Regions from separate parts of the Undibacterium sp. Ji42W genome, predicted to be linked through region 1. Evidence: predicted binding sites of a transcription regulator. Region 1 holds the regulator's gene; each other region holds the start of a gene.
The links. Region 1 encodes FliA, which starts transcription of late flagellar genes. Its sites were predicted from a motif close to CTAAAGTTTNNNNNNNNNNNGCCGNTA; they were not measured.
Positions count from the first base shown of each region.

Region 1 (7,941 bases):
CAGCAATTGCTGGCGCTGCCCGCGGACTGATAATGCAGTCTCGTGAAACTTGAAAAAATCATCTAGTTTGCTTACCATCTTTATCTCCTTGACCATAGCGCCCAAGGTACATGAGGCGCATAAGGGTTTTCTATGCCTTGCATCTTAGTCGCCACAGTACAAGTTTGATCAGGCAAGTAGAATGGGAAAAACCTGTTTATTCGTGCTTTCAAAAAAAACTGGTCATCCTAAAATAGAGTTCAGAACAATCCAGGCAGGAAGCAACATGAAAGCCGCAAAGTTATTCAGAAAGCTATATAACAAGCAAGTGTTGGCGTTGACAGCAGTGCTGGCGCTACCATGTCTGGGCGAGGCTGCTCCCGTTAGCCAGCAGCAAGACGCAGCACAATTGCGCCAGATCGCACTTGATTTTCTGACATTGCAGGCGTCGGGCCAGAGCAACGAGATACTGGTGACCGTGGGCGAAGTGGATAAACGGCTCAACTTGCAGGCTTGCGACAATCCCAATCCCTATTTATTACCTGGCAGCAAGCCTTGGGGGAAAGTGACGCTGGCGATACGTTGCACGGCCCCTGCACCCTGGCTGGTCTATCTGCAGGCGAATGTGCAAGTCACGGCAGATTATTATGTCGCAGCCAATGCACTTACCCATGGGCAAGTAATCTCTCTCAGCGATTTGAACAAGCAAAGGGGTGACATTTCAAAATTACCAGCTGGCGTCATTACGGCGCCTGAACAGGCTATAGGCAAAAGCATGCAGGTTTCCATGGCGTCAGGCAGTGTCATGCGGCTGGATGCGTTAAAAAGCCCCGCAGTCGTGCAACAAGGGCAATCTGTGCGGGTAATCAGCAATGGACCTGGTTTCCAAGTGGCAACGGATGCTATTGCTCTCAATAACGCAGCAAATGGTCAAATTGCCAAAGCGAAAACCAGTTCCGGACAAACCGTTAGTGGCGTTGCCAAAAATGGTGGCATTATAGAAATAATTTACTGATAGCAAGAGTTTGCCCGGACAGAATTAAATACATGCAATATTTTTTTGCAGTAAGGTTAAAGTTTAAAATTAAGCAGCCGATAAACTGGATGTAGATGTTTGTAAGTCCCATACTGAGGGTATCGCTGTGAAAATTGATGACGCACTAAATAAAACCGCGGGGCTACCAGTAAGCCCGCAACAGGCTCGCACGGAAAAACCAGCAGATAATGCGGTTCCCGTTGCGAATTCGTCGAAAGTACAGATCTCGCCCCTGTCCTCACAGTTGCAAGCCTTGCAAAGTACGCAGGCAAGCGGTGCTGTGTTTGAGACGAAGAAGGTGGAAGCGATCAAGTTGGCCATTTCTGAAGGACGCTTTCAAGTGAACTCGGAAAAAGTCGCTGATGGCTTGCTGGAAACAGTAAAAGATTTGCTCAATTCCAGAAAACGTTAAAAATGAACGCAAGAAGTTCCGGACACGCTGCCATTCAACAATGCCTGCAGGAAGAAGTGAGCATCATGACTTCGCTCGCCGATTTGCTTAAGCAAGAGCAATCAGCATTGATAGAAAGCGACGTAGTCCAGCTCAATGACTTTACCCAGAGCAAGGGACAGCTTGTGATCAAAATGACGGAGCTTGAAAAAAAGCGTAACAGCTTCTTGAGCGACCTTGGCTTTAATACTGACCTTGAAGGTATGCAGGCTTACCTGGCGCAAGCGGCACAAGTGGGCGATGCAGCGATCGATACACAAGATAGTGCCAGGCATTGGGACGCATTGCTGGAACTGACTGTGCAGGCAAAAGAAGACAACCGTACGAATGGGTCGCTGATTAACCGCAGGTTGTCACTGAACCAAGCCACCTTGAACTTGCTGCAACAAAATACCAACCAAGCTGGATCCATGTATGGCCCAAATGGTCAGTCCACGGTCAAGAGCACGCCAGGCAAGGGCTATATCGCCACCTGAGCAAGGTCACTTGCTGCCCTGTTTTGCTGTAAAACTTTCTATCCGCAACAAACTACAGTTACAGCTATTTCATCGCGATGTTTTCGTGATGACTTTCTCTTATTGCCCTTAACTCAGCCGGCAAGCAAACTTCGGAATTTACAACCCCAGAGAAGCGGCGGTAGGACGCAACAGCGGTGCCGGAGGTGTTGCGCCTGGTGTTGCTGGAGCTGCTGGTGTGATGGGCACCTCCACCACCGGTTCTGGCAAAACCGCCAGAATGGTGATAGAAACACGACGGTTCCTGGAGCGTCCTTCCGGAGTATCATTTTCACTGACAGGCAGTTTCGCTCCCTGCCCCACTGCGGTCACCCGGTTTTCATCTACCCCATTTTCTGTAAGCAAACGCGCAACAGTACTGGCGCGCACGGCAGACAACTCCCAATTGGATGGGAAAATGGAGTTTTTGATCGGCAGATTATCGGTATGCCCCTCTACCTGTATGGCATGGGTATCAATCTTCAGGACGCCAGCGATTGCTTTAAGTGCCTGTATGGAATCCACATTCAGACGTGCATCACCAGGAGCGAACAAGAGGCTGGCATTAATTTCTATGGTGATGCCCCGGCTGGTCTGGGTGACCCTCACCTTGCCTTCGCGCACCAGGGGTTCCAGCACGGTCAAGATATCTTTGGCCATGGTGGTCATTTGCGCTTTTTCTTTGCGCAAACCTTCATTGATACGGTTTTTGACCAGAGGCAGAGGATCAAGCTTGATCTTTTGTTCAGTCTGCGCATCAACAGGCTTAGGATTAACAGTCATGACTTTGCCAAATGCACCGGTCAGAGAATTTGACAAGACGCGGTATTTGCCCTCGTTCAGCGAGGAAATGGCATACATGACAACAAAAAAAGCAAACAGCAGGGTAATAAAATCCGCATAAGAAACCAGCCATCTCTCATGGTTGTCTGGTTCTTCGTGGTATTTTTTCCTTGCCATAAGTACTTTTTCTCAATGTAGCGTAACTTTCAGTCTTACCGTCAGTTCCGATGATGGGTCAGCCGTTCTTCCACCACGCGCGGGCTATCACCAAGGGCAATACTGTAAAAAATGTCAGAAAGCATTTCACGGCGCGTCACTTCACGGCCTATGATTTCTTTCAATTTATTGCTGATTGGCAAAAATAACAAGTTGGCCATGCCCACACCGTAAATAGTGGCAACAAAGGCAACTGCGATACCGCCGCCGAGCTTGGAAGGGTCGCTGAGATTTTCCATGACATGAATCAGTCCCAGCACCGCACCCAAAATGCCTATGGTAGGTGAATAACCACCCGCCGCATCCCAGATTTTGGCAGCCTGGCGCTGTTCCATTTCATATAATGAAATATCAACGTCGAGGATGTCTTTCAGGCGTATCGGGTCTATACCATCGATCACCAGGCGTAATCCCTTGCTGATGAAAGGATCAGATGAGGCATTCATATAACGCTCAAGGCTCAAAAATCCTTCACGTCGGGCAACGACACTCCAGATCAAGGCATCAGCAACATTCTTCTTACTGGTATCAGGTGGCTCAGATACCACCCAGCGCAGCATACGCACGCCGCGCTTGAAAGTGTTGAGCCGGCTTTGCAGCAGCACTGCCCCCAGCGTTCCCACTACCACGATGACAAAGGCAGCGGGTTGCACCAGCGAAGACAGGTTGCCCCCTTCCATCAACTGTCCGGTGACTATGCCAAATATCACCAGTATCAATCCGATTACGCTAGCCCAGTCCACGCTTTCTCCCTTAAGTATGCCCTGAGCCTGGCAACAGCCTGACTATGCAATTGTGATATCCGCGACTCTGATACCCCCATTACCGCACCAATTTCTTTCAAGTTCAATTCCTGCTCGTAGTAAAGACCCATGAGCAGCTTCTCGCGCTCTGGCAGGCTGTCGATTGCCCCAATGACGGCATCACGGAAGTCGTCATTGAGTAAATCCTGTAAGGGGTCACCTGACGCATCTGAACAATAATGGTCAAGGAAATGTTCCTTGGTATCCGCATCATGAAAGTCTTCGTAGTACACCAATTGGTGTCCACCACTGTCTGTCAGCAGGTTCTGGTATTCTTCCAGGCTGAGCTTGAGCGACTTCGCCACCTCGGTTTCCAGCGGTGGCCTGCCCAGCTTTTGCTGTAGCACATTCATGGCGTTTTCTATCTTGCGCATGTTCTGGCGCACGCCACGCGGCAACCAGTCACTGCTGCGCAGCTCATCCAGCATGGCGCCCCGTATGCGCTGTACCGCATACGTTTCGAACTGTGCACCATGGGTATCTTCGTAACGGTTGACGGCGTCCAGCAGGCCTATCATACCGGCCTGCACAAGATCATCCACCTCCACACTGGGAGGCAGGCGCGCCTTCAACTGGTAAGCCAGTCGCTTGACCAGTGGCGCATGCTCCCTTAAAAGGAAGTTTTTATCTGATTTTCCGCTCGCGGTGTACATTTTTTTGATTACATTCCGAGACCGACACCCAGCTCAGGGACTCCCTCTACACACAAGGTGGAACGCGCGGTCTTCGCCAATTGTTCAGCCAGCCGGGAAAATGCCAGCGAAGCGAGGGCTTTAGGAAAAGCATCAATCACAGAACGTCCCAAATGCGCAGCCTTTCTTACGTGTTCATCTTCCGGCACATGGCCAACGTAGTGCAGTGGCACCGCCAGGTAACGGCTGGCCGCCTGCGCCATATTCGTATAAATCAATCTCGCCTCTTTTTCCGATGCGCCGGACACTAAAATACCATAACCACGCCTGCCGAGCCGGTTGCTTATGCGTTTGATCAATCCATACGCAGCCTTGATCATGGCAGGATCAGCAGAGACCTGTATCACCAGCTCACTGTCATCCAGCGTAGACAAGGCGAAACTGTCGTCCAGGTTGATCTCGCTATCCACGATGACCAGATCAGCCCTGTTGGCCGCCACGTCAAACACTTTGGACAATTGCCGTGTATTTTCTGGCGGCAGCCAGGCATGACGGGACAGCATCGTAACCGACAAGCCGGATGCCACCAATTTGACTGCTTCCTTCATTGTACGCTGTTGTTTCGCTACATCCAATAAGGTCTGATCAACGCTGGCATTCAACCATGCGCCCACACTGTTTTCTGAAGCGCGCGCATCCACCATCAAGACCTGGTTACCCTGACGCGCCAGCGACACTCCCAAATTGACCAGCATGCCGCTTTTTTCATCTTCTCTCAATGCAGACAAGAAAGTGAATACCCGTGGTTTTGGTCCAGCCAGCATGCGGCGCAGGCCTTCTGCCTGATCAAAACTAGCCAAGGGATACCTCCTGGCCAGCACGGCCTGATGTTTGTGCAGAAACTGCACCCGCCATCAACAAAGGCAGTTCTTCATCCAGGTAACGGAAAGCCGCTGTCTCACGCTTGAGCTTGAAAGCGCGGTCGATCAAATACAATTTATTGGCGATATGCAGATCCTCAGGCACACGCTGGCCGCTGGCAATGTAATACACCATGAGTTTCTGGCGTATCGCAATATCCAATGCACCACCTATAGTCGCGGCCTCATCCAGCTTGGTCAGTATGCAACCTGCCAGGCCATTACCTTGATAGGCGCGCACTACTTCGCTCAAGGTTTCGCCTGTCGATGTCGCATTCAGGCACAGCAAACGCTTCACCGGAGTGTCTGTTCCAGACAACATTGCCACCTGTTCAGTCACCATTTTGTCGCGCTGGCTGACTCCCACAGTATCAATCAGGACGGTATGCTTGTTCTTGAGCTCGGACAAAGCGATGCGTAGATCTGCCTCATCCTTGACCGCATGCACCATCACACCCAGGATTTTGCCATAAATACGCAATTGCTCAAAACCGCCGATACGATAACCGTCAGTCGTGATCAATGCCAGCTTGGAGGGGCCATGGCGCATCACGCAACGGGCAGCCAGTTTAGCGGTCGTCGTCGTCTTGCCCACACCTGTCGGACCTACCAGGGCATACACGCCGCCTTTTTCCAGCATTTCATTTTCATTATCGATGGTGGACAGATTACGCACCAGGGTGCTTTTGATCCAGTCCAGCCCATTCTCGACCTTGCCAGTTTCCGGCAGTTTTTCTACCAGATAGCGAGCCAGGCTCGCACTAAAGCCGGTGGCCAGTAATTCACGCAGGATTTCTGCTTTTTGAGGCTGACGTTTTTGTGTCTGCGACCAGGAAATCTCTGCCAGTTGCGATTGCAGCATACTGCGCATGGAGCGTATCTCTGACATCACATCATTGAGTTCATTGGCACTGACCGGCGCTTCAACCTCATTGGCAAAGTTAGGCGTACTATGTGTACTGTTTGTATTGTTTATCGGTCTGAATGTTGGTCTGACAATTGCAGGTTCTTCGACAGGACGCTCAAAAACACGCTGTCTGGTGACTGGCTCTTCAGTCTGAAAGCGTGGTGCAAAGCGTGGCACTTCAGGTATGAGTATCTCATCGCTGGCAGTGGGTTCAATAGTGCTGATAGCTTCATCGGCCATCGCCAGTATCTCCACCTTGCCGCCGACATTACGGTTAGACAGGATCACGGCATCCGCCCCCAAAGCATCGCGCAACATGCGCAAAGCTTCGCGAGAAGTATTCGCGGTAAATTTTCTGACGTTCATGATTGACCTCCGACCAGACTGGTGACTCTAATGGTTTTTGTTTCAGGTACTTCTGCGTGTGACAAGACTTTAAGTTGTGGCAAATTGCGGCGCAGGAAGCGCGACAGCAAGGCACGTAATGGCGCGGGCACCAGCAAGACCGGCGTCAGACCCATTTGCTCCTGATGCTGGGCCGCAGCCTCGGTCTGGCTTGCCAGGGTGTCGGCCAGGCCAGGCTCCATGCCTGAGCCATCAGCACCACTGGTTTGCAGGGCTTGCATCAACAGGCGTTCAAGACGGTTATCCAGGGTCATGACTGTCATCTCATTCCCGGTCGGGAAGATTTGCTGGACAATGGCACGGCCCAAAGCAATCCTGACTTGTGCCGTCAATTCATTGGCATCCTGAGTATGCATGGCTTGCTCAGACAAAGTCTCAATAATGGTACGCATATCGCGGATATGCACACCTTCGACAAGCAGGTTTTGCAATACTTTTTGCAGGATGGATAAAGGCAAGGCTTTTGGCACCAGTTCTTCCACCATTTTTGGCATGTCTTTTGCCAGGTGATCCATCAACAACTGTACTTCTTGACGACCGAGCAATTCAGCCGCATGGCTGGTGATCAGGTGATTCAAATGAGTAGCGATTACGGTACCGGAATCGACCACGGTATAACCCATGGCTTGCGCCTGTTCGCGCAGGGCAGCTTCTATCCAGACCGCAGGCAGACCAAAGGCAGGGTCGTTCGTGACAGCACCGGGCAAATTGCCGGTCACCATGCCTGGATTAATCGCCAGATACTGACCACTCAGGGCCTCGCCAGCACCGACTTCCACGCCTTTGAGTGTGATCCTGTATGCCGAGGGCTTCAATTCCAGGTTGTCGCGAATATGTACAGGCGGCGATAAAAATCCCACTTCCTGGGCGAATTTTTTGCGTATGCCTTTAATGCGGCGCAAAAGTTCCCCACCTTGATTTTTATCCACCAGAGGGATCAGGCGATAACCGACTTCCAGGCCTAGGGTATCAACAGGCAAGATGTCTTGCCATGTCGCTTCTTCCATTTCCTGGCCAGTGCTGGCGGGGGCATCTACTTTTTCTTCGACGACAGGAGCAACCTGACCGCGCTTGTTAAGCATATACCCACCACCAACCAGTATGGCTGCCAGCAGGATAAAGGCAATATGCGGCATGCCAGGTATGATACCCATGCCACCAATTATGCCGCCAGTGATGATCATGACCTGGGGCTTGGCAAACAACTGCCCTATCAACTGTCCACTGATATCCTGGTCACTGGCCACGCGTGAGACTACGACACCAGCAGCAGTTGAGATAATCAGCGAAGGAATTTGCGCGACCAGGCCATCAC
Region 1 covers NZ_JBMPOV010000011.1:130,439-138,379, reverse strand. Annotated here, with positions in the region: gene flgB (flagellar basal body rod protein FlgB) at 1-78, opposite strand, end outside; gene flgA (flagellar basal body P-ring formation chaperone FlgA) at 266-994, shown strand; gene flgM (flagellar biosynthesis anti-sigma factor FlgM) at 1,122-1,427, shown strand; gene ACO0LG_RS22845 (flagella synthesis protein FlgN) at 1,430-1,942, shown strand; gene motD (flagellar motor protein MotD) at 2,081-2,920, opposite strand; gene ACO0LG_RS22835 (flagellar motor protein) at 2,962-3,702, opposite strand; gene ACO0LG_RS22830 (RNA polymerase sigma factor FliA) at 3,684-4,415, opposite strand; gene ACO0LG_RS22825 (MinD/ParA family ATP-binding protein) at 4,424-5,254, opposite strand; gene flhF (flagellar biosynthesis protein FlhF) at 5,247-6,587, opposite strand; gene flhA (flagellar biosynthesis protein FlhA) at 6,584-7,941, opposite strand, start outside.

Region 2 (7,941 bases), on a different contig from region 1:
GCCAGTGAGTATCCTAACGCCAGGAAACCATGCAACTTTTGACAGCAGAGCACCGGACGCGGCGCATCTTTTTGTGCTGGCACTTGCTCAAATGCTGGTATTGAATGTGGCCATCTGCGCTACCGGCGCTTTACTCATACATGTAGGTTGGTATGATCTGCCAAAATTATCCATGCGCATGCAATGGCTGGTCTATCTTGCACCACCTGCCGTAGTTTTGTTTATTCAGTGCTTGTTCTTCTGGCGCGCCAGCGACAGGCGCGTACTTGCCATATTGTCTGTCATCATCGCCATGGCAGTGGCTGATGGCTTGAGTATCAGCACAAATGCAACACAATTCTGGTTTCCAGTTCGGGAAAAGGCAGAAAAAAATGAGGAAGATACTGAGAGCAAGTCGCCCGAAATTACCCAGGAAATATTCGAGGAGCAAGCGCTTTTGCTGAACCAAAAACTCGAGGCACTGCAACCACACAGACCAGGCATCATCGACTTGTACAGCCTCAGTTTTGCACCTTATGGTGAAGAGAATGTCTTTTTGAATGAAACCAGCATGGTCACCCAAGTGATGGCCAAACGCTTTGATGCAGAAGGGCGCAGCCTGCAACTGGTCAATAATCCGGGAACCATGAATAGTCTGCCCTGGGCTACACCCCTGAATTTGCAGAGAGCCATACAGCAGATGGCAAAACGCATGGATGTCAATGAAGACATCCTGTTCCTGCACATGTCTTCACATGGTGCTAATGATGGCGAGTTATCCGCCGGGATGTGGCCGCTCAGCGTGAAGTCGGTTACGCCAGAAGACTTGAAAAAATGGCTGGATGAGGCAGGTATCAAATACCGTGTTATTTCGATTTCGGCCTGCTTTGCCGGTAACTGGGTAGCACCTTTGTCGGATGCGAAATCCCTGGTCATGACGGCTTCAGATGCTGATCATACTTCTTACGGTTGCGGCAGCAAATCCGACCTGACCTTCTTTGGCCGAGCCATGTATGACGAGCAGTTGCGTAACAATACACTGTCTTTTGAAGCCGCACATGCAGCAGCAAGACCCATCATCAAGCAGCGTGAAGAAGAGGCTGGCAAGAGTGACGGTTATTCCAATCCGCAAATTGCAGTTGGTGAAGAAATACGCGGGCGTCTGAAGTTACTGGAGCAGCGTTTGCAGGCGCGAAAATAGCGGAAGTGAATTTGATATCAGGCAGATGCAGTTGACGTGATCAGCATCAGGTCAAATGGGGCTGATTTCTACCCCGCTTGATGCTCAGTTTGAGTTTGCGCTAATGGAGGAAACCAGATCAAGACCGCAATCAGTCGCGGTCTTTGATCTTGCCTCAATTATTGCCGCGTATGCGCATGACGCGTTCGCTGCCGGATGGGTGGCTGGAGATGTAAGGTGATACACCAGGAGCCAGGGCCTCAAGCTTTTCAAAGGCGGCTGCCAGGTGTTCGCGGGCAATGCCATTGGCATCCATCATTTGCATGGCGTAGTCATCCGCTTCAGTTTCGGCGTCCCGCGAATATTTCATATCCAGCATCAGTGTCGGTATATTGGCAATCACTGCTGACACATCGCCAAACAGCAAGGTAGTGACGGCACCCACTGCAGAACTTTGTATGATGCGGCGTGTCATGTGTCGCTCGTGCAAATGACCAAGCTCATGGGCAAGCACACCCATGACTGCATCATCGTCCTTCATCAAGGTAATGATTTCATCGGTGATGATGATGTCGCCAGATGGCAGGGCAAAGGCATTCGGGCCTATGGCACTTTTACGAAATACCAGTTGATATTTAGGGCTGCCTTCACGCGGTGGGCGTAAGCGCTGGAAGCGTTCACGCAATTCTGTCTGTCTGGCTGCAGGCAATTTTGAAGGCTGAAATATATGCTTGTCCAAAAATTCCAGCACCCCGTCACCCAGTTTGCGCTCAACAGATACCGGCGTGGAAAACGCGGCCACCTTGGCTGCTGCTGGCAAACCATAGATATAACCCAGGGTCAGTGTGATGATGACAGCTGCCAGCGCTGCCAGAGTGCCTGTCCAGCTCTGCTGCAATTGAACTACCGCAGAATCCTGGTAGCCGGTACTGTCAAGTATGGCATTGAAGCGGGCATGATCCGTGATTTCCAGATAGGCCCCATCGCTGAAGGTGACCTTGCGCGGGGCATGCCGGGTACGCTCAGATACCCGCAATTCTGACAGCGGGCAACTGCGTATGACCCCTGCATGCAATGTATTACTGACTTCGCATATCTGGGCGATATCGCCCTGCACCGAAAACTCAACATGGTGCAGGCGCGAGGTTTTGCCATCAAAATAGATGGCGGCAACTTTGTTCATAGAGATAAATCAAAATCCAGTAGATCAGCCATGCCTTCGCCTGTTGCATTGACTTGTTCTTGTGTTTCTGCGATGAAGTCATCCAGGCTGCCAGTGACTTCCAGTTGCAGGCTTTCAACGCGATAGCGCAGGGAACGAATTTGTGCAAACGGGATAAACAGACCCAGAGTGCAAACAATACCAAGTATATTGGTGATGGCAATAAAAGTCATGCGACCCCATTGCAAATTGTTCTTGAACTGATGATCACCCAGCTTGGTATGGTTCCAGATCAGGTTTTGCAGCAAGGTCAGGAAGATAGGGTAGATTGCAAACATCCACATATACAGGACGAAGATAAACAGGCCAAATGAGGTGATCGCCGCGATATTTAATTTTTCACCGTGGCCACCAGCAAACAGGGCCAGCACTGTGCTGCCAAAGCCTACGCCAATAACAATCATGCCAGCCAGCATGATGCCTATGCCGACCAGGTAAGCCCAGTAAAACTGGCCAACGCCTGCATTGAAAGAAAAATGTGTGCTGCCGAAACGACTTTCGTTGTGCTGGAATCTTTTCAGGCGTTGATGGAAGACTGGTGCCAGTAAATACAAAGTAACACCAGCCAGCAGGGGCCAAAGTAAGAAAGTGCTGTATGCCTGTCCTGCGGTGCCACGGAAACCAAAACGTATGCCCCGGTAGCTGGAGTTATACAGCTTGAATTGCAGGCTTTTCCAGACCAGCCAGGGCATGACTGCCACCATCATCAACATCATCGCAAATCCCAGACCCACGGAGAATTTGAACGCCAGTTGGTAGCCAAAGACAAAGACAAAAGCAACAATGCGCCCTTTGAGTATGGCAATTGCATTGCCATGGTATTCAAAACTGCTGCCACCAAGATGGGTGCTGGAATACAGGTAGCGGTTGCGGCGTACTTTTGCCCAGGCAGAATATATACCCAGGGTGATAATACTGAGCAATAGATTAACTATCCATATGCGAAAATATTCGCTGCCACTTCCCCTGAATTCAAGTTGCAGCGTACCACTTGAAGATTGCTGACTTACTGAAAAGTCGTTGTTTTGGAAGTTATCCATGCTTGTGTTTTTCCCATGCACTCTAATTTTTTTGGAGCATGGACAATCTCATGGAGTTGGTATTAAGTCAAGTGCAATAGCGCTTTCGACCTCTCATCGCAGATGTTTTTCCACATACTGTCGTGGAAAATAAATGGTTTAAGCAACTTTACTAATGCAGTTTTTTCCAGGTCGAGATAGCGGTAGTGCCATTGCCATTTGCGCCGGCGGGTACCCGATAACTAAGTAGGTCAGCCTTTACCTCAAATTGCCTGGCCTGTTCACTGCCATCCCAGTTTGGGAAGGATGCATGTTCTATCCTGAAAATCAGTACATTTCTTTCTGTATCGATGAAACAGCGGCCATAGTGTGAACTGGTATCAAGGGCGGCAGCCCGGTATTCTGGTTCTGTACCTATGCTTTTATCTCCTGCTGCAAACTTGCTGCGTTCTGATTTGTAGATTTGCAACGAATAAAGGCCAGTGCCGTCAATGATAAGCAAGCCTTGCGGATTTGGCCCAAAGGTTTCGCCACGGCTGCCATCGGCGCGAATTTCTGGTGCTGCCACAAGTGCCCAAGTACCTGCCAGGGATTTTTGTGCCTGTTCGTTCTTATCGACTTCCTGTTCTGTGAAAGCGCTGACTGGCAGGCTGAGGGCCGCCAGATAAATCAAAGTGATGATTTTCTTGTTTGAAGTTTTCATGTCATTTCCCCTGCCATTCGTTTTTTGCTTTGTCACTGATTGCCAGCAGTAATTTGCCTGTAGTCTGGCGTGACTCCAGATCTGTATGGGCTCTGACAGTTTGCTCCAGTGGATAAACCTGATGTATGCGCAAACGCAATACACCTTCGCGCAACCAGTCCAGAACACGCTGGCTTCGGTACTTCAGACTCTCAATGTCAGCAATGTGATGCGCAAGAGTAGGGCGTGTCAAAAACAAAGATCCCTGACGGCATAAGTGCATGGGGTCTATGGGCAGCACATTGCCGCTTGATTGTCCAAACAAAACCAGGCTGCCCAGCGGGCGCAAGACTGCCATGCTGCCGAGGCAAGTAGTCAGACCTACCGAGTCATAAACAACATGTACGCCTTTTTGCTGAGTCAATTCGTTGGTGGCAGCGACAAAGTCAGTTTGCGTATACAAAATTATGTGGTCTGCCCCGGCAGATTTCGCCAATGCCGCTTTTTCCGGGCTGGATACGGTGCTGATGACGTTTGCCCCTTTCTGCTTCAAGACCTGGGTTAACAATAAGCCCACACCACCAGCCCCTGCATGTACCAGCGCCGTCTCTCCGGCCTGTATGCGGTAACTGGTTTCAGATAAATATTGCACGGTGACAGCTTGCAGCATCGTGGCTGCTGCATCGCGAGTGCTGACTTCTGATGGCAAAGCGATCAACTTCCATACGGGAATAGCCATGTACTCTGCATAACCACCAGGCTGCGACAGCCATGCGACCCTTGTACCAACTGGCAAGTCAGCACTGCCTTCGACTACGATGCCCGCGCCTTCAGCACCCGGGGTGCAGGGCAGTGTGGCGGGATTTTGTCCATTGCGCTGATAAACATCTGCATAATTGATTCCGGCGTAATCGACACGTACCAGCACTTCACCATCTTTGGGAGTGGGCACCGGTACATCGCGCAATTCAAGTACTTCTGGTGAGCCTTGTGAAAAAAATTGTATGGCTTGCATATTCTCTCTCTGGTTGGTTGACTGGATTACAGTCATGCTTGATTTGATGACTTGCAGCTTAGCCAAACTCAGACAGAAAGAAAATTACTGAAAAATTCGCCTGGACTGTGCATAATTGCACCATGATGAATTGGGATGATTTACGATATTTTCTTGCACTGGTCGATTGCGGTACGCTGACCGGGGCTGCACGTCGCCTGCAGGTTGAACATACGACAGTTGCCCGTCGCATAGATGCGCTGGAAGTTGTGCTTAAATTGCGTCTGTTTGACAGACTTGTGCGTGGCTGGCAATTGACGGCAGAAGGGCAGGATCTGATTGAACATGCGCGGGAAGTGGAGGAGCGCTGGTTCAGTTTTGAAAGAAAAGCGCTAAGCGCAAGCAAAATGGAAGGTGTAGTGCGCATTTCTGCACCACCCAGTTTATCGACCTTTTTACTCGCCCCCCGGCTTAAAATTCTTTGCGCCAGTTTGACCGGCGTGGAGTTGGAGTTACAGGCAGAACGACATCAGGTCAGCCTGGGCAAACGTGAGGCAGATATTGCTTTGCGGATGGCGCGCCCGCAAACAGCGGGCCTCGTCATCAAACCCCTGGCCAGCGTAGGGTATGGCCTGTATGCCAGCAAAGCCTACCTGAAAAAGCACAAGGAAGACGATTGGGAATTCGTCGCTTATGAAAAACACTCTGCAACGCCCCATCATCAATGGCTGGAAGATTATCTGGCGCAACGCAAAGTTGTTCTTCGCAGTAATGACCAAATGGTGCTGGCACAGTGTGCGGCAGCAAATCTTGGCGTAACGGTTTTGCCGCATTATTTGCGCCAGAGTCATCGCCACCTGTATCGTATAGAGCAACAAGCTTGCCCTCTGCGCAGAAAGCTTTGGCTGGTGATGCACGATGACGTGCGCCGCTCTCCCAGAGTAAGGGCGGTAGCTGATGGTTTGATCGACTTGTTTTCTGGTGCAGAGATGACTGATTTGTTATTGTGAATGTCAAATTAATAATTAATTATTAAATAAGCTTTCATCTTGATTTATTGAAATATTGTATTTATTAACAATCTTTCATTGGTGATTCAGATGGCTATTTACAAGTGGTGACACTAAATTCAGTTGTTCTCAAGAATAAACCTAAACTTTTGACAAAAGCGACCGTAATACACAATATGGAGTAATCCGTCATGTGGTTTAATTTAGGGCTGGAGAGCAAAATGAGCATCAATCAAATAGCAGGTGGGGCCACTGGCGGTGTCAGTGTTGATACCCGGCAAGATGTCAAGGTTGCACCAGTTGTTGCTAAAGCGGCACCTGCATCTGGACCGGTAACAGTTGAAGCCAGTAAAACTGCCGTTAGCAAAGACAGTCAGCCCCAAAATGACATTTCGGCCAAAGAACTAAAGAACTCTGTCGACCAGATCAATCGTGCCATAGGTTTGAATAAAAGCGTTAATCTCAATCTGGATAGCGATTCTGGTAAAGTGGTAGTGCAGATTGTTGATAATGAAACCAATGTCGTATTGCGGCAAATCCCCTCCAGAGAAGTGCTGGCTATAGCCCGTGATCTGGAAGGTAAAAAAGGTGTTTTGTTGAACGACCATGCATGAATGGATAAAGAGTGATTGTCAGCTCTGATGTTGAATACTGGTTAAAACAAGCAAGTTTGCCTCTCCTTGACAGGATAGGCAATGCATCCGAAGAACTATTGGCATATGTCGCGAAAGTGAATAACACTCCCGCCGACCTAGGGCTAATACAGGCTAAACTGAATCCCGATTTTTTAAATGATATCCGTACAGCCATAGCGGATATGCCACCTGCTGTGCTGAGGCTTTTGGATAAACCCTTGCTAGGTGTTTATCTTGGACATGGCCTTGGGTCATCTGCTGTGACGGACGTTGTCTCAGACCCTGATGGCAAGATACTAGGCGTCGTGACACTCATGGATGCCGACGCTTTCTTATGCCGCACAGCCAATGACTGGGCTAGCTGGAAAGAAAATACGCCATTTTTGCCAGGCTCAGCTTTTCAAGTCAGTCTGCAAATTGAAACCCCGGAAAACGATCACCGCAAAAATGCCATGCAGTTCTTACTCTTGCATGAATTTGGTCATGTGCTGACGGCCAATAGCGAATTTTTACCCGACTGGTGGATAGGTTCGCAAAAATTCAGATCAACTGATGAATATAGTTTCTTGAGCTTGTCCTGGCAAATCGCCATGAATGGCGACATCATTCCTTTACTCAGACATGATTTTGAGTACCGCAAGAATTTGCGTTTCTATAGTGATCAGCAAGTTGCGGGTGATTTAATCCCCGGCATCTACCAGGCAATGGAAAAAACCGGCTTCTCCAGTCTGTATGCCGCAACTAATGCCTATGATGATTTTGCCGAGGCTTTTGCCATGTATGTGCATAGCGTGATGATGGGCAAGCCTTATCAATTGTCCATCCGTTCAGGCGATGCGATCGTCATGGAAGTGGCAGATTACTGGTCCAGCCCACGCGCCCGCTCCAGGAAACAGTTATTGGCAGACTACCTGTCTGGCTAATCAAGTCTGCGCAATCATCGAATCTGTAGATTCAAGTCTGTTGCCTTTAGGCCACTTTTCGCGATTGAACTATTCGTTCGCATCAATAAAGCAGCAAAATTTGCTTTATTCGACACTTCATTTTCTATCCGCTCATCCATAATGTGAATAAGCTTGGACGCTTCCCGTCTTTGCGCTGCAATTATTCACGGATGGATATTTGAATGACCGTACCGCCAAAGAACTCACTGGACCCCGATGACTGGCAGTCCCTGCGTGCGCAGGGACATCGCATGCTGGACGATATCCTTGATTACG
Region 2 covers NZ_JBMPOV010000010.1:224,070-232,010, reverse strand. Annotated here, with positions in the region: gene ACO0LG_RS22040 (C13 family peptidase) at 1-1,180, shown strand, start outside; gene ACO0LG_RS22035 (M48 family metallopeptidase) at 1,335-2,342, opposite strand; gene ACO0LG_RS22030 (YjgN family protein) at 2,339-3,421, opposite strand; gene ACO0LG_RS22025 (lipocalin-like domain-containing protein) at 3,573-4,103, opposite strand; gene ACO0LG_RS22020 (quinone oxidoreductase family protein) at 4,105-5,097, opposite strand; gene ACO0LG_RS22015 (LysR family transcriptional regulator) at 5,220-6,086, shown strand; gene ACO0LG_RS22010 (flagellar protein FlaG) at 6,308-6,700, shown strand; gene ACO0LG_RS22005 (hypothetical protein) at 6,712-7,644, shown strand; gene ACO0LG_RS22000 (pyridoxal phosphate-dependent decarboxylase family protein) at 7,848-7,941, shown strand, end outside.
Region 2: ACO0LG_RS22010 (flagellar protein FlaG) is a predicted target of FliA. The motif match lies at 6,228-6,254, and genes of this name have one in related genera.

Region 3 (7,941 bases), on a different contig from region 1:
ATTGTGCCCGGTAGCGTGCTTCTGTATCGAACAGGCGGCTATTTAAAATATCCCTTTGTTTGCCTATGTCCTTGATGCTACGGTTGATACCATCTGTAGCACTGGATATAGAGCCTGAAGTGCCAACAACACTAGACAGCAAAGACGATACCTGAGATGCATAACCTCTTGAAAAATTGACCGTACCGCGTGCGCCAAGTGAGCCACCGCTGACCAATATTTTCAAACCTTCGGCATCGGAACCAGTCGCGCCCGTCAAATATTGCCCACTACCGGCTGCTGTAATGCCATTCAGTTTCCCTGCTACGTCCACGCCCGCAGTACCATTCAGCACAGTACCGGTAAAGCTGGCTGCACCAGTACCTGTGCCATCAGCCAGACTCACATTCGACGCGCTGCCATAGCGGGTTGATTGCAATTGCAACTGGCCGCTGCCATTGATCGTTGCAGTGACTGTTGAGCTGTTGTCTTTGAATATAGAGTTGCCATTGATCGAAGTCTGCAGCAAGGTCGCCAGTGAAGACGCCGTGTAAGTGCCCGCAGCCAGCGACACCAGAGACGTCTTTCCATCCAGGGTTACATTGATGCCAGTGTTGGCAGCAATGGTGGTGCTGGCAGCAGTCAGGTCCAAGTCGCCTTGCAAACCACCTTGCGTGGCAATGGCTGTGATTTCCAGTCCATAAGCGCCTTGTTTGGTTGCGCTGGTCGAACTGGTATAACTGACCAGGCTGTCCGTTGCTTTGCCGACAGAGGCAAACAGACCGCTGATTTCATTGAAATTCGTCGACAAGGCAGTATTTAGTTTCGAAGAATCTACAGAAAGTGTACCGTCTTTTTGAAAACTGATGCCTATGCTGGCGAGACTCGTGATATTCCCACCCAGCCCGTTGACAGCGGTACTGAGTGTCGACCTGATCTGGCTTTGTACATTCCTGGCGGTAGAATCGCCAATTAGGATGCCGCCTTTTTGCGTACTGGCATCGTAACCGGTCAGGGTTTTTAACGTGGCCTGAAAGTCATTAAAGCCTTTCACAAAACCATTGATTGCAGATTGTATCCCGCTGGTATTGGCGCTCAATGACAAACTGGTCGTGCCCACTTTGCTCAGGTTCAGGGTTGTGCCCTGTATGGCGCCAGTTACCGCATTGGATGTACTGGAAATTGCAATACCATTAACAGTCAGCGCTGCATTTTGTGCCGTCGTTGTTTCCGTAAAATTTTGTGCGCCAGCCGGATCATAATTCACCAGGCTTTGAATTGCGGCATCGCCAGTAGCAGAGATTTTCAAGCTAGAAGTGGCACCAGTTTTTGCTGATGTAAGCACAAGATGATAGGGCGTAGCACTGCCGTCACCAACAATGGCTGCAGTTGCACCTACCTTTGCGGCATTAATTGCATCACGAATACCTTGCAGCGAATTGTTCGCGCCATCGATCGTCACTGTACCGATCGATTGTGTTGCATCCTGGGTAAAAGTCGAACCTGTATACACGCCATTTGCAGAAGTGCCGCCAGCGATAGTGCCAAACTCGAAGTTGATTGTCGTGCTGGTGCCGCTACCTATGCTCGCAGTGGAGCTGAGTTGACCAGCACTGGAAATAGTTTGCGCCTGTGCCAGCTTGGTGACATTGACGTTATAGCTACCTTGAGTAGAAACGCTGGTGGTGGTGGCAGATAAAATTGAGCTGTCGCCTGCAGAAGCAGTAAGCGACTGGAAAGTGCCCAGATTGCTGAGGCCGGTAACATTGGACTGAAAAACGCTGAGCGCGCTATTAAGCGTGCCATAAGCAGATAGCTTTGCCTGAAAACTGGCTTCTTTCTTCGCCAGTGTTGTCAGTGGCTGACTCTCCACCTGCATTAGTTTGGTAATGAGACCGTTGACGTCCAGATTGGCGCCTAAGCCTGTCGATTGTATGCCCACATTGTTCCCCTTGTCAGACCGTACTGTACTAAATTATCGGCAAAGACAAACCAGACTTTAGAGGGGAATTTACATGCCAATTTAAAACTTAGATGCAGGACTGACTATAGATTAGCTAATTACGCTTGTTGTTTGATCAATAGACCTTGTAGTTTATCCAGAGAGCGCGATATTTCAAGGGCTTCTTCAGACGGGATCTGGCGCAAGACTTCTTTGGTTTGCAGATCAACCACCTTCACGACTACTTTATTACTATGTTCTTCTACACTGAATTCCAGGGATTGTGACAGAGACTGGATTGTTTTGTTGATATCGTCGACTGCTTTGGTCACTTTATCAAATTCTGGTGGTGTTGACGCAGAGGAGGCTGCCTTGACCGCATCAATGGTTTGCGTTGAAGCTGCTGCAGACTTATAAACGGGTGAGCTGGTATCAGGTGCGACTGTACGATCGGCGATCAGTTGTCCTGATGGAGATGCGCTCCCTATCGACCGGATGTCCATGATCTTTTCCTTCAAGAAAAATACCCCTGATCAAAAAGATGACCAGGGGGACATGCTTTATGCTTTAAGTATAAACCTAATTTACTTAAGCCTACTTCTATTAGCCACGCAACAGGGCCAGAACGCCGTTTGGCAAGCCATTTGCCTGAGCCAAAATCGCTGTACCAGCTTGTTGTAACACTTGGCCACGAGTCAGGGACGCTGTTTCTTGGGCGAAATCTGCATCACGGATACGGCTGCGGGATGCTGTCAAGTTTTCAGAGTTAGTCTGCAAACTTTCGATCGCGGAAGAGAAACGGTTTTGATACGCACCCAGAGAAGCCCGGGAACTATTGATTGACTGCAATGCCGCATCAATGGTCGTCAGCGCAGAGGTGGCCCCGGCAGCCGTACCCAGATTCAGTGACGATACACCAGCACCAACCGTTACCGAAGCAGATGTAAAGGCACCTGTCAGATTGGCAGCTGTCAAACCAGTACCTGTACCGTTAGCCAGAGTGATACCAGCAGAGCTGGTAGAAGTCAGTGACAGTGTTGATGTAGCTACGTCAGTTGCGCCAGTTGCTGATACGGTAATACCTGTATTTGCAGCGGCAGCCGCAGCGTTTGAGCTCGCTGTTACAGTGATGTTACGGCCATCGGCAGCAGCCAGTGCAACTGCACCAGTTGATGTATTGAATGTTGCTGTAACGCCTGTTTGTGTACTGATTGCATTGACAGCAGCAGCTACTTGAGCACCACGTTGTGCGCCAGAAGTAGATGCATTCAAGGCACCCAGATTTACGCCGTTAATAGTAATGTCGCCAGAAGCAATGGCTGTTGCAGAAGTGCTTGCAGTACCTGCAACAGTTGTCGAACCAACAGTTGCTGTAACACCTGTGCTGCCGCTGATTGCATTGATCGCAGCTGCTTTGGAGATGCCGCTAGCTGTAGAGTTGGAGAAGGATACGCCATCTGCTGCAGAAGCACCAACTTGGTAGCCATTGATGGACAAGTCACCAGCAGCCAGGGCTGTGGTAGTAACTGCACCGGCACCGGCAACTGTTGTTGCGTAGCTGGAAGATGCACCGACACCCAAGGCACTAGATTTTGCGCTGGAGATGGAAGCGATACTGATTTGATCGTTCGATGTACCGTTAGCGCCAACTTGGAAAGTTTGTGCGGAGAAGCTACCGTCAAGCAGGTTCACACCGTTGAAGTTAGTGCTGCTGGCAACGCGGTTGATCTCAGAAATCAGCTGACTTGCTTCATTGTTCAGAGCGGCACGATCAGAAACGCTGTTAGAACCGTTGGCAGATTGTACGGCCAGATCACGAATACGTTGCAAGTTGGAACCGATTTGTTGTAATGCGCCCTCAGCAGTTTGCGCCAGGGAGATACCGTCGTTCGCATTACGTGCAGCTTGATTCAAGCCACCAATTTGAGAAGACAGACGTTCGGAAATAGCCAGACCAGCGGCATCATCTTTGGCGCTATTAATACGCAGACCGGAAGACAGACGTTGCAGGGAAGTGTTCAGAGCAGATTGGGATGTGCTCAAGTTACGTTGTGCATTCAGCGATGCAATATTGGTATTAATAACAGCCATGGTAATTCTCCCTAAGTTATTCAAATTGGCGTAGTAGCCTGAAACTTTGGTCTTTCGTGCTGACTATTGGACCGCCGTTGTAAAGGGTATCGGTACAGATAAAAAAAGTTTTAGCGTGTTTCTGAAAATAAATCTTATTTTTTTCGCTCAAGTTTTTTTAGTCATTCCGCTTGTCGGCGCTTTTTTTAAATACTTTAGGGTCTAATTTGATTTAGTTTTGGGGCTTTATTTAACACATGGAAACAAATTCATTGGTTATAAAATAAGCCTGAGCAGGGTTGTTTCTGGTATTTTCCATTCTATGCATGCAGTTTTACTCATTTTGCTTAAATAATTTGTAAGCAAACCGAGGCATTTGTAAAAATAATTAATGATAAAAAATCTTACTTAGGAACTGGTCATGGCAAAAACAGGTTTTGATGCCCGAAAAGCAATGCGTGAAGTTCATAAGTTTTTCGATGCTGGAGCGCTGGCCGAGGCAAAACATGCCGCACTGAATATTATCCGGCATTTTCCGCGCCATGCTGAAGCGCTCTATGCTTTAGCCAGAATCTGTGGCGATACAAACGAGTGCGATGAAGGTATGACGTATATCAAGCTCGCCTTTGACGTCATGCCACATTTTGCTGATAACAGGAAAATCGCTTTCGGTATATTTAATAAGTACTTATTGGCAAAGCAGTATGCGCAACTGGAAGATGGCAGTTTGTGGCTGTCATCTTATTTGCCTCGTGATGGCATCGTCTGGGATTATCTTGGTCTTGCCAGGATAGAACAGGCCAAATTCCCTCAGGCTTTGGATGCATTAAGCAAGGCAGTTAGCCTGTTGCCGAATAATTCGCATGTTCTTGTAAATATGGGAAATGTGCTGATTTCCCTGGAGCGCTGCGCCGACGCTATTGTTTATCTGGAAAAAGCACTGGCGATACAGCCAGATATGGTGGTCGGGCTAAATAATCTTGGCAATGCGCAACGTTTTATTGGTAAAACAGAAGAGGCGATTGCCAGTATATCGAAAGCTGTTCAATTAAACCCCAACCTGGCCTACCTGTTTAACAATCTTGGGTTGGCTTATCGCGAGCACAGCATGTACAGCGTCGCTATTGAGCAATACCGGCATGCCTTGCAATTGCAACCCGATCTGGTTCAGGTTTACCCTAATCTGATTGATGCTCTGCGTCAGAACGGGCAGGTGCAAGAATCTATAGAATGCGGTCAGCATGCCTTGACACTGACGCAGAATATTCCAGAGATCTGGGCCGCCTATGGTGATACCTTGCGTGAAGCAAATCACCTGGATGCAGCGATAGAAGCCTACATAAAAACACTGTCTTTCAGACAAGATGGTGAATCATCTTTCAACAGAAAAATTTATACCAACTTATTGTTTTGCCTGAATTACCATCCAGATTTGACGCCGGAAGTCATTTTTAATGCTTACCACGAGTTTGATGTACGGTTTACCGCTCCACTAAAGGCAACATGGAGGGCATTTGAAAATGCCCCTATACCTGGCAAACGGCTTAAAGTAGGCTATGTGACCCAAGCTTTTTACAATCATGTTTGCAAGTATTTTCTTTTGCCACTCATAGAAGCGCATGACAAAGGGCAGGTTGAAGTGTATGCCTATGCCAATCCACCGTTTGAGGACGAGGTCACAGACTATTATAAAAAACAGGTAGACCATTGGGTGCCAACCCGGGATATGACAGATGAGGTGCTGGCAGAACGTATTCGTGCTGATGGCATCGATATCTTGGTGGATGTCGCGGGTCATACCAATGGTAACCGCCTGTCGGTATTCGCACGCAAACCGGCACCAGTTTCCTTGCATTGGCTTGAATATGGTTATACAACTGGCTTGAGTGCGATTGATTATTACTTGACGGACAAGCCCACAATTACGGACAATTGCGCCCATTTATTTTCAGAGAAAGTATGGTGCCTGGATGGTCCTGCATATGTATACAGACCCGACACGCGCAAGGCAGAACTGACAACTTCGCCTTTTGAACAGACTGGCATGGTTACCTTTGGCAGTTTGTCACGCTCCACCAGGATTAATCACCGTGTTGTACGTGTTTGGGCAACGATACTGGATGCGATGCCCAATTCCCAGTTGATCATTAATAGTGGCGACTTCAAGGATCCGCAAGTACAGGATGAAATGGCGTCAAGGTTCATGCGTTATGGAATCGAACGTTCACGTTTGCATATAGGCTTTACTACACCTTCCTGGGAAGTGCTGAAACATATAGATATCAGTCTGGATTGTTTTCCGCATAATTCAGGAACGACCTTGCTGGAATCTTTATATATGGGCATTCCGTTCATCTCCCTGGCAGACCGGCCTTCTGTTGGCCGTATCGGCGCAAGTATTCTGACTGCGATTGGCCATGAAGAATGGCAAGCGTATACTGAGGATGAATATGCGCAAAAAGCCATTATTCTGGCGCACGATCTGGATGGATTACGCAGACTAAGGGGCAGTTTGCGTCAGGAAATGGAGCAGTCTCTGCTCATGGACGAGCCGGCTTTTGCACGTTCAGTAGAAAAAGCATTTCGCCAGATGTGGCAAATTTATTGTGAAGGACAATAAGAGTGAAGGCAGTTATCTTAGCCGGTGGCCTGGGGACGCGTATTTCTGAAGAAACCCACCTCAAGCCCAAGCCCATGATAGAGATAGGAGGGCATCCTATACTCTGGCACATCATGAAGTCGTACTCGGCGCATGGTGTGAATGAATTCGTGATCTGTTGTGGCTACAAGGGCTATTTGATCAAGGAATATTTCGCCAATTATTTCCTGCATATGTCAGATGTCACTTTCGATATGCAGAATAATAGTATGGAGGTGCATGAGCACCATGCCGAACCCTGGAAGGTAACCCTGGTGGATACCGGGGAAGACACCATGACTGGCGGGCGTCTCAAGCGTGTCGCCCGTTATTTGCAGGGTGAAGAAGCATTTTGCTTTACCTATGGTGATGGTGTTGCAGACCTGGATATTGCTGCTTCCATCGCATTCCATAAACAGCATGGCAAACTGGCTACCGTGACAGCAGTTCTTCCGCCCGGACGCTATGGCGCACTGGAACGTGACGGTAATCAGGTCGCCGGTTTTATCGAAAAGCCGCGTGGTGATGGTGGCTGGATCAACGGCGGATATTTCGTGCTGTCTCCCAAAGTGCTGGATTTTATCGATAATGATGGCGTTAGCTGGGAAGCCGCGCCACTTGCCGAATTGGCCAAACGCCAGGAATTAATGGCCTTCGAGCACAGTGGATTTTGGCAGCCCATGGATACGCTGCGTGAAAAAAATCTGCTGGAAGACTTGTGGCAATCAGGAAAAGCACCGTGGCGAGTATGGTAAATCACATCACAAAAACAAGCATCGTTGATCCCGCCTTCTGGCGCGGGCGGCGTATCTTGCTGACCGGGCACACTGGTTTTAAGGGCGCCTGGCTGGCATACTGGCTGTCTGGCATGGGCGCTGTGGTGCACGGGCTGGCTTTGGCGCCAGCAACCGAACCTAATTTGTTCGATTTGCTGACGATTGAAGACAAGGTCAGCAGTCACATTGGCGATATACGCGATATTCATGCGGTGACCGCTGCGATGGATGCGTGTCAGCCAGAGTTTGTATTCCATCTGGCAGCCCAGGCCCTGGTGCGCGCTAGTTATCGTGAGCCTCTGGCGACTTTTGCCAGCAATATCATGGGCACAGCCAATCTGCTGGAGGCACTCAGGGGGCGCAGCGATGTAAAACTTGCACTGATCGTCACGACGGATAAAGTCTATCGCAATCTTGAGCAGATCAATCCTTATCCAGAAACTGCTGAATTAGGTGGCCATGACCCGTATAGTGCCAGCAAAGCTGCGGCAGAACTGGTGCTGGCAAGCTATCGCGCTTCATTTCTGGCCGGGCAG
Region 3 covers NZ_JBMPOV010000004.1:421,930-429,870, reverse strand. Annotated here, with positions in the region: gene fliD (flagellar filament capping protein FliD) at 1-1,921, opposite strand, end outside; gene ACO0LG_RS11415 (flagellar protein FlaG) at 2,041-2,424, opposite strand; gene ACO0LG_RS11410 (flagellin) at 2,525-4,012, opposite strand; gene ACO0LG_RS11405 (tetratricopeptide repeat protein) at 4,413-6,611, shown strand; gene rfbF (glucose-1-phosphate cytidylyltransferase) at 6,614-7,384, shown strand; gene rfbG (CDP-glucose 4,6-dehydratase) at 7,378-7,941, shown strand, end outside.
Region 3: fliD (flagellar filament capping protein FliD) is a predicted target of FliA. The motif match lies at 1,956-1,982, and genes of this name have one in related genera.